DNA from 2 places in the Pantoea sp. X-Soil-YNGN-785 genome. Region 2 is predicted to be linked to the other one. Evidence: predicted binding sites of a transcription regulator. Region 2 holds the regulator's gene; the other holds the start of a gene.

Region 1 (4,069 bases), 840 kb from region 2:
CCTGCTCATTACTTTTTTATCAGACAATCTGTGTGGACACTGCGCGGGAAGGTATCTTCAGGTAAGGAGGTGATCCAACCGCAGGTTCCCCTACGGTTACCTTGTTACGACTTCACCCCAGTCATGAATCACAAAGTGGTAAGCGCCCTCCCGAAGGTTAAGCTACCTACTTCTTTTGCAACCCACTCCCATGGTGTGACGGGCGGTGTGTACAAGGCCCGGGAACGTATTCACCGTGGCATTCTGATCCACGATTACTAGCGATTCCGACTTCACGGAGTCGAGTTGCAGACTCCGATCCGGACTACGACGCACTTTGTGAGGTCCGCTTGCTCTCGCGAGGTCGCTTCTCTTTGTATGCGCCATTGTAGCACGTGTGTAGCCCTACTCGTAAGGGCCATGATGACTTGACGTCATCCCCACCTTCCTCCGGTTTATCACCGGCAGTCTCCTTTGAGTTCCCGACCGAATCGCTGGCAACAAAGGATAAGGGTTGCGCTCGTTGCGGGACTTAACCCAACATTTCACAACACGAGCTGACGACAGCCATGCAGCACCTGTCTCAGAGTTCCCGAAGGCACCAATCCATCTCTGGAAAGTTCTCTGGATGTCAAGAGTAGGTAAGGTTCTTCGCGTTGCATCGAATTAAACCACATGCTCCACCGCTTGTGCGGGCCCCCGTCAATTCATTTGAGTTTTAACCTTGCGGCCGTACTCCCCAGGCGGTCGACTTAACGCGTTAGCTCCGGAAGCCACTCCTCAAGGGAACAACCTCCAAGTCGACATCGTTTACGGCGTGGACTACCAGGGTATCTAATCCTGTTTGCTCCCCACGCTTTCGCACCTGAGCGTCAGTCTTTGTCCAGGGGGCCGCCTTCGCCACCGGTATTCCTCCAGATCTCTACGCATTTCACCGCTACACCTGGAATTCTACCCCCCTCTACAAGACTCAAGCCTGCCAGTTTCAAATGCAGTTCCCAGGTTAAGCCCGGGGATTTCACATCTGACTTAACAGACCGCCTGCGTGCGCTTTACGCCCAGTAATTCCGATTAACGCTTGCACCCTCCGTATTACCGCGGCTGCTGGCACGGAGTTAGCCGGTGCTTCTTCTGCGGGTAACGTCAATCGACGCGGTTATTAACCACATCGCCTTCCTCCCCGCTGAAAGTACTTTACAACCCGAAGGCCTTCTTCATACACGCGGCATGGCTGCATCAGGCTTGCGCCCATTGTGCAATATTCCCCACTGCTGCCTCCCGTAGGAGTCTGGACCGTGTCTCAGTTCCAGTGTGGCTGGTCATCCTCTCAGACCAGCTAGGGATCGTCGCCTAGGTGGGCCATTACCCCGCCTACTAGCTAATCCCATCTGGGTTCATCCGATAGTGAGAGGCCCGAAGGTCCCCCTCTTTGGTCTTGCGACGTTATGCGGTATTAGCCACCGTTTCCAGTGGTTATCCCCCTCTATCGGGCAGATCCCCAGACATTACTCACCCGTCCGCCACTCGTCACCCAAGAGCAAGCTCTCTGTGCTACCGTCCGACTTGCATGTGTTAGGCCTGCCGCCAGCGTTCAATCTGAGCCATGATCAAACTCTTCAATTTAAGTTTGATTTGCTTAAACAAGTTAAGCGGTGCTCATCTGTAAAACGTCATAATGAATTTCATTATGTGTTCACTCGTGAGGCTTTGATATTTTGTTGCGTCCGGAGACGCTGATATCAATCCTGCGAGTGCCCACACAGATTGTCTGATAAATTGTTAAAGAGCAGTGCGAACAGTGCGTTAGCGTCCTGTCGCGAGGTGGCGTATATTACGCTTTCCTCCTGCAGAGTCAACTTCTATTTCAGAAGTTTTTCTCCGGCGGCGCAGTCTCCTGTGCCTCCCGACCCGTTTCCCGTTGCCGGTGTTCCGTGTCGATGGAGGCGCATTATAGGGATCCCGTTTGAGAGCACAACCCTTTTTTAGGATCTTTTATCTGAACGGTTATAAATGATCCAGATTGGTGAGATCGCCAGCGATCCGCGTCAAAATTGGCTTGTCAGCTGGCTAAAATGGCATCAGGCTGCAGTGAAAATAGAACAAAGGAGAACAAGATGACTTCCGCCCTACGTCCCTATAAAGATCTTTTCCCGCAAACGGGCCAGCGCGTTATGGTCGATCCAAGCAGTGTTGTCGTCGGTGATGTGATTATGGAGGATGACGTTAGCATCTGGCCGCTGGTTGCGATAAGAGGTGATGTGAATCAGGTCCGCATTGGTGCCCGTACTAACGTGCAGGACGGCAGTGTTCTGCACGTCACGCATAAATCAGCCGCCAACCCCCAGGGCTTCCCTCTTATTATCGGCGAGGACGTCACCGTCGGGCATAAAGCGATGCTACACGGCTGTACCATTGGCGATCGCGTGCTGGTCGGAATGGGATCGATTCTGCTGGATGGCGTAATAGTAGAAGAAGAGGTAATGATTGGTGCCGGAAGTCTGGTGCCGCCGGGTAAAAGGCTGGAGAGTGGCTATCTCTACCTGGGTAGCCCGGTAAAGCAGGTCAGGCCGCTGAATGACAGTGAAAAGGAAGGTTTACGCTATTCCGCTAATAACTATGTTGGCTGGAAGGATGATTATCTGGCGGGAGATAACCAGATCCAGCCCTGATTATCTACATCATCCTGACGAATGGCCGCTTCGGCCTCATCTTCCAGATCCCAGCGATGGTGCTGAAACAGCGCCATCGCCTCTCCTTCACCAAAACGTGAATTCAGCGAATCGCGGCTGATTGCACAATTCAGCCGCATGCCGTTGACCAGTACTGGAAAACAGACCGCGTTCAGTTCAGCGTCATAGGATTCCTCATCCGGGAACTGTATCGCCTGATTCATGGCTGCATGGCCTGCTTAAGCTGAGCAATCACGGGCGTGATTTCCGGCATCACACCGTGCCATATGTAGAAAGCATGCGCAGCCTGACCCACCAGCATCCCCAGTCCATCGGCCAGATGATCACTTCCGTGCGCCTGACACCAGCGTAAAAAAGGCGTCAGCCCGCTTTGGTAAAACATGTCGTAGCAGCGCACTTCAGAATGGATGACCTCTGCAGGTAAAGGAGGCGTTTCTCCATTCACACCACTTGAAGTGGCGTTGATGATCAGATCAAAGCGCTGATCCGTCAGTTGCTCAAAACCAGATGCCCGGATAGTCCCGCTCGCGCTAAACAGGTTCGCCAGCTCTTCAGCGCGCGCGGCGGTACGATTGACGACGGTCAGTGTCACGCCTGCTGAAAGCAGCGGCAGAATAACACCGCGTGCGGCCCCGCCCGCTCCTACCAGCAAGACATTGTCGCCAGCATTGATCATATTCAGCCGTTCAAGATCGCTTAACAGGCCGATACCATCCGTGTTGTCTCCCAGGATCTGCCCATCACTGAGCTTTTTAACGGTGTTTACCGCACCGGACAGAGCTGCACGTTCGCTGAGCTGATCGGCAAATTCCCATGCCTGCTGTTTGAAGGGTAACGTCACGTTGGCACCACGACCTCCCTGTTCGAAAAAGGCAGAAAGCGATTGAGGAAAACCATCAACCGGGGCACAGATGCGACCATAGCGATGTTCAATGCCCGTCTGCTCAGCGAAAGCCTGATGGATCAGCGGCGATTTACTGTGGCTGATCGGATTACCGAAAACGGCGAAGTGATCCATGAATTAACCCTGACGTATGAGTTCGCCGCTGATGACATCGCGGATTTCAGAAGGATTGAGTCGTCCACCCGTTTTCCCCGACAGAACCGGGAACGGCTCACCAAACTGCTGCTTCACTTCTTCAGCCGTACGGCAGGGAGGCTGGCCTGACAGGTTTGCGCTGGTCGAAACCAGCGGTTTGCCAAACGCCCGACATAGCGCCTGAACATCCGGATGGTCACTGACGCGAATGGCCAGTGAATCAAACTGTCCGGTAAGCCAGCGAGGCGTCTGTGGCGGCACAGGCACGACAAAAGTCACCGGGCCGGGCCAGCAGGCAAACATCCGCTCTCGCTGGACTACAGAAAGTTCGCGCGCCGAGATGTAAGGTTCTAGCTGACTG
Region 2 (4,069 bases):
TTTACTGGCCAGCATGTTACTGGCAACCAGCGTTCCGGCGCTGGCCCTGACCGGTGACTCGGACAAACCCGTCAATATTGACTCGCAGAATCAGGCGCTGGATTTGCAGGGCAATGTCGCGACCTTTACCGGCAATGTCATCGTGACGCAGGGCTCTATCAAAATCACGGCCGATAAAGTCGTGGTGACCCGTCCGGGCGGCGACAGCAAGAAAACCATCGTTGACGCCTACGGTAATCCCGCCACTTTCTATCAGATGCAGGACAGCGGCAAGCCGGTTCAGGGCCATGCCGCTAAACTGCACTACGAACTGGCCAACGATTTCGTTGAACTGACCGGCAATGCGTTCATAGAGCAGCAGGACAGCAACATCAAAGGCGATCGTATTACCTATCTGGTGAAAGAGCAGAAAATGCAGGCTTACAGTCAGGGCCAGAACAAGCGCGTCACGACCGTACTGGTGCCGTCGCAACTTCAGGATAAAGGTTCGTCCAACAGCGGAAAGAAGAGTAACTGATAGCTATGGCCACATTAATCGCAGAAAACCTGGCGAAGGCATATAAAGGCCGTCGCGTGGTAGAAGATGTCAGCCTGCAGGTAAAATCCGGCGAGATTGTCGGCCTGCTGGGTCCGAACGGAGCCGGTAAAACCACCACCTTTTACATGGTGGTGGGCATTGTGCCGCGTGACGCTGGCCGCATTGTCATTGATGATGAAGACATCAGTATCCTGCCGCTGCATGCGCGTGCGCGTCGCGGCATCGGTTATCTGCCGCAGGAGGCATCGATCTTCCGTCGCCTCAGCGTCTACGATAACCTGATGGCGGTACTGCAGATCCGTGATGACCTCACCGAAGAGCAACGCCAGGATCGCGCCCGTGAGCTGATGGAAGAGTTCCACATCGAGCACCTGCGTGACAGCATGGGTCAGGCACTGTCGGGTGGTGAACGACGTCGTGTTGAGATTGCCCGCGCGCTGGCTGCCAATCCTAAGTTTATTCTGCTGGATGAACCTTTTGCCGGTGTTGACCCTATTTCCGTTATCGACATCAAGAAGATCATTGAGCATCTGCGTGACAGCGGCCTCGGCGTTTTGATTACCGACCATAACGTGCGCGAAACGTTAGCGGTCTGTGAGCGGGCCTATATCGTCAGCCAGGGCCACCTGATTGCGCATGGTACACCCAATGAAATTCTTGCGGATGAGCAGGTTAAGCGGGTTTATTTGGGTGAAGAGTTCAGACTCTGATAAGGTGTCGTTAATACCGATGTTTACCTGGGAACTACCATCCTGTCTATGAAGCAAGGTTTACAACTCAGGTTCAGCCAACAGCTGGCAATGACTCCACAATTGCAGCAGGCGATTCGTCTGCTGCAACTCTCCACGCTTGAACTCCAGCAGGAGTTACAGCTTGCACTGGAAAGTAATCCCCTGCTTGAGCAGACCGATCTGCATGACGAGATTGACTCCCGGGAATCGTCAGAAGCCGAAGCGCTGGATACCCGTGAAGCGCTTGAGCAGAAAGAGATGCCTGATGAGCTGCCGCTGGATGCCACCTGGGATGAAATCTACACCGCTGGCACCCCTTCCGGCACCGGTACCGATTATCAGGATGATGAGTTGCCGGTCTATCAGGGCGAAACCACGCAGTCACTGCAGGATTACCTGATGTGGCAGGTCGAATTGACGCCTTTCAGCGATACCGACCGCGCGATTGCGACCTCTATCGTCGATGCTATCGATGACACCGGATATCTCACCGTCTCGCTTGAGGAGATCCTCGACAGCATCGGCAATGATGAGCTTGAAGCGGATGAGGTTGAGGCGGTGCTGAAACGCATCCAGCGCTTTGACCCGATCGGTGTGGGCGCACGCGATTTGCGTGACTGTCTGCTGGTTCAGCTCTCCCAGTATGCGCCAGAAACGCCGATGCTGACTGAAGCACGCCTGATTGTCAGCGAACATCTCGACCTGCTGGCCAATCACGACTTCCGTAGCCTGATGCGCGTCACGCGCCTCAAAGAAGAGGTGCTGAAAGAGGCGATGCTGCTGATTCAGTCGCTGGACCCGCGGCCGGGTCAGTCCATCAACACCGGCGAGCCGGAATATGTTATCCCCGATGTGCTGGTGCGTAAGGTCGGCAACCGCTGGACGGTTGAGCTCAATGCCGACAGCGTGCCTCGTCTGAAAATCAACCAGCACTATGCGGCAATGGGCGGTGCAACGCGCAATGACAGCGACAGCCAGTTCATTCGCAGTAATCTGCAGGAAGCGCGCTGGCTGATTAAGAGTCTGGAAAGCCGCAATGACACGCTGCTTAAAGTCACGCGCTGTATTGTTGAGCAGCAGCAGGCGTTCTTTGAGCAGGGTGAAGAATTTATGCGTCCGATGGTGCTGGCCGATATCGCCCAGGCTGTTGAGATGCACGAATCGACCATTTCCCGTGTGACCACGCAGAAGTATCTGCACAGCCCGCGTGGCATTTTTGAACTGAAGTACTTTTTCTCCAGCCACGTTAATACGGAAGGTGGCGGTGAAGCCTCCTCTACCGCGATCCGTGCTCTGGTGAAGAAATTAATTTCGGCGGAAAATCCAGCCAAACCCTTGAGCGACAGTAAACTGACCTCCATGTTATCTGATCAGGGGATCATGGTGGCACGGCGTACCGTCGCCAAATATCGTGAGTCTTTATCCATCCCGCCATCGAACCAGCGTAAACAGCTGGTTTGAAAGAAATGAGAAGGAAGACCTATGCAGCTGAACCTGACCGGGCAACATGTTGAAATCACGCCACCTTTACGTGAATTCGTCAGCGGTAAATTTGCCAAACTGGAACACTATTTTGAACATATCAATCAGGTCTATATTGTCCTGAAGGTTGAGAAAGTCACGCAGGTGGCTGACGCAACACTCCACGTGAACGGTGGCGAGCTGCACGCCACGTCGGAAGCGGAAGATATGTATGCGGCAATTGACGGGCTGATCGATAAACTGGCCCGTCAGCTGACAAAACACAAAGATAAACTGAAAAAACACTAACCTTCACGCTAGCTACGCGCGCCTGCCGCGCAGAGCCGACAGGATGGGGCGGATAATCCGCCCCGTTTTGTCATCTGAGCAAGCGCCGTTTGTCGCACATATCAGCGCGCTGGTGGTGAATGGCCTGGTGAACACGCAAGTGAAACGATAATGAACAACGACCTTACACTGGAATTGAGCACAGTGCTTTCGCCAGACTGCACCCGCAGCGGCGTACACTGCCAGAGCAAAAAACGTGCGCTGGAAATCATCAGCGAACTGGCCGCTAAGCAGCTCAACCTGCCGCACCAGACGCTTTTCGAAGCGATTCTGACCCGCGAACGCATGGGCAGTACCGGTATTGGTAACGGAATAGCCATTCCTCACGGCAAGCTGGAAGAGGATACGCTGCGTGCGGTTGGGGTATTTATCAGCCTCGAGCAGCCGATTGCGTTTGATGCCGTCGACAACCAGCCGGTCGACCTACTGTTTGCATTGCTGGTTCCGGCTGACCAGTGCAAAACACACCTGCACACCCTTTCACTGGTGGCAAAACGTCTGGCAGATAAAACGGTTTGCCGTCGCCTGCGTGCTGCGCAGAGTGATGAAGAACTCTATGCCATTATTACGGAAGTCCAGACAGAGCAGTAACGCGTCTTTACCGGCCCGGTGCCGGTTTTAAAACGGGAGAGAAGGTCATGGTGCTGATGATCGTTAGCGGTCGTTCAGGCTCGGGGAAGTCAGTGGCGCTCCGTGCGCTGGAAGATATGGGATTCTACTGCGTTGATAACCTGCCGGTCGTGCTGCTGCCTGAATTGGCCAATTCGCTGGCGGAACGCAATATTTCGGCGGCGGTCAGCATCGACGTGCGTAACATGCCTGAATCCCCGGAAATTTTTGAAACCGCGCTGAATAATCTGCCTGACACATTTTCACCTCAGCTGCTGTTTCTCGACGCCGATCGCAATACCCTGATTCGTCGTTACAGCGATACGCGCCGTCTGCATCCCCTCTCCAGCAAAAATCTGTCGCTGGAGAGCGCTATCGATGA

Evidence for each region. The regulator sigma-54, encoded in region 2, starts transcription at its own class of promoters, with help from an activator protein. The targets are predictions, from matches to a motif close to GTTGGCACANNTTTCGCTNT.
Region 1: the regulator sigma-54 is predicted to act here: its motif matches at 1,800-1,819, upstream of AC6I8E_RS16505 (gamma carbonic anhydrase family protein).

The regions. Positions count from the first base shown of each region.
Region 1 covers NZ_AP035942.1:3,557,162-3,561,230, forward strand. The annotation lists rRNA gene AC6I8E_RS16500 (16S ribosomal RNA) at 63-1,602, opposite strand; gene AC6I8E_RS16505 (gamma carbonic anhydrase family protein) at 2,094-2,648, shown strand; gene AC6I8E_RS16510 (DUF1488 family protein) at 2,615-2,872, opposite strand; gene aroE (shikimate dehydrogenase) at 2,869-3,687, opposite strand; gene tsaC (L-threonylcarbamoyladenylate synthase type 1 TsaC) at 3,691-4,069, opposite strand, start outside.
Region 2 covers NZ_AP035942.1:429,784-433,852, reverse strand. The annotation lists gene lptA (lipopolysaccharide ABC transporter substrate-binding protein LptA) at 1-517, shown strand, start outside; gene lptB (LPS export ABC transporter ATP-binding protein) at 523-1,248, shown strand; gene rpoN (RNA polymerase factor sigma-54) at 1,297-2,730, shown strand; gene hpf (ribosome hibernation promoting factor) at 2,752-3,039, shown strand; gene ptsN (PTS IIA-like nitrogen regulatory protein PtsN) at 3,190-3,669, shown strand; gene rapZ (RNase adapter RapZ) at 3,717-4,069, shown strand, end outside.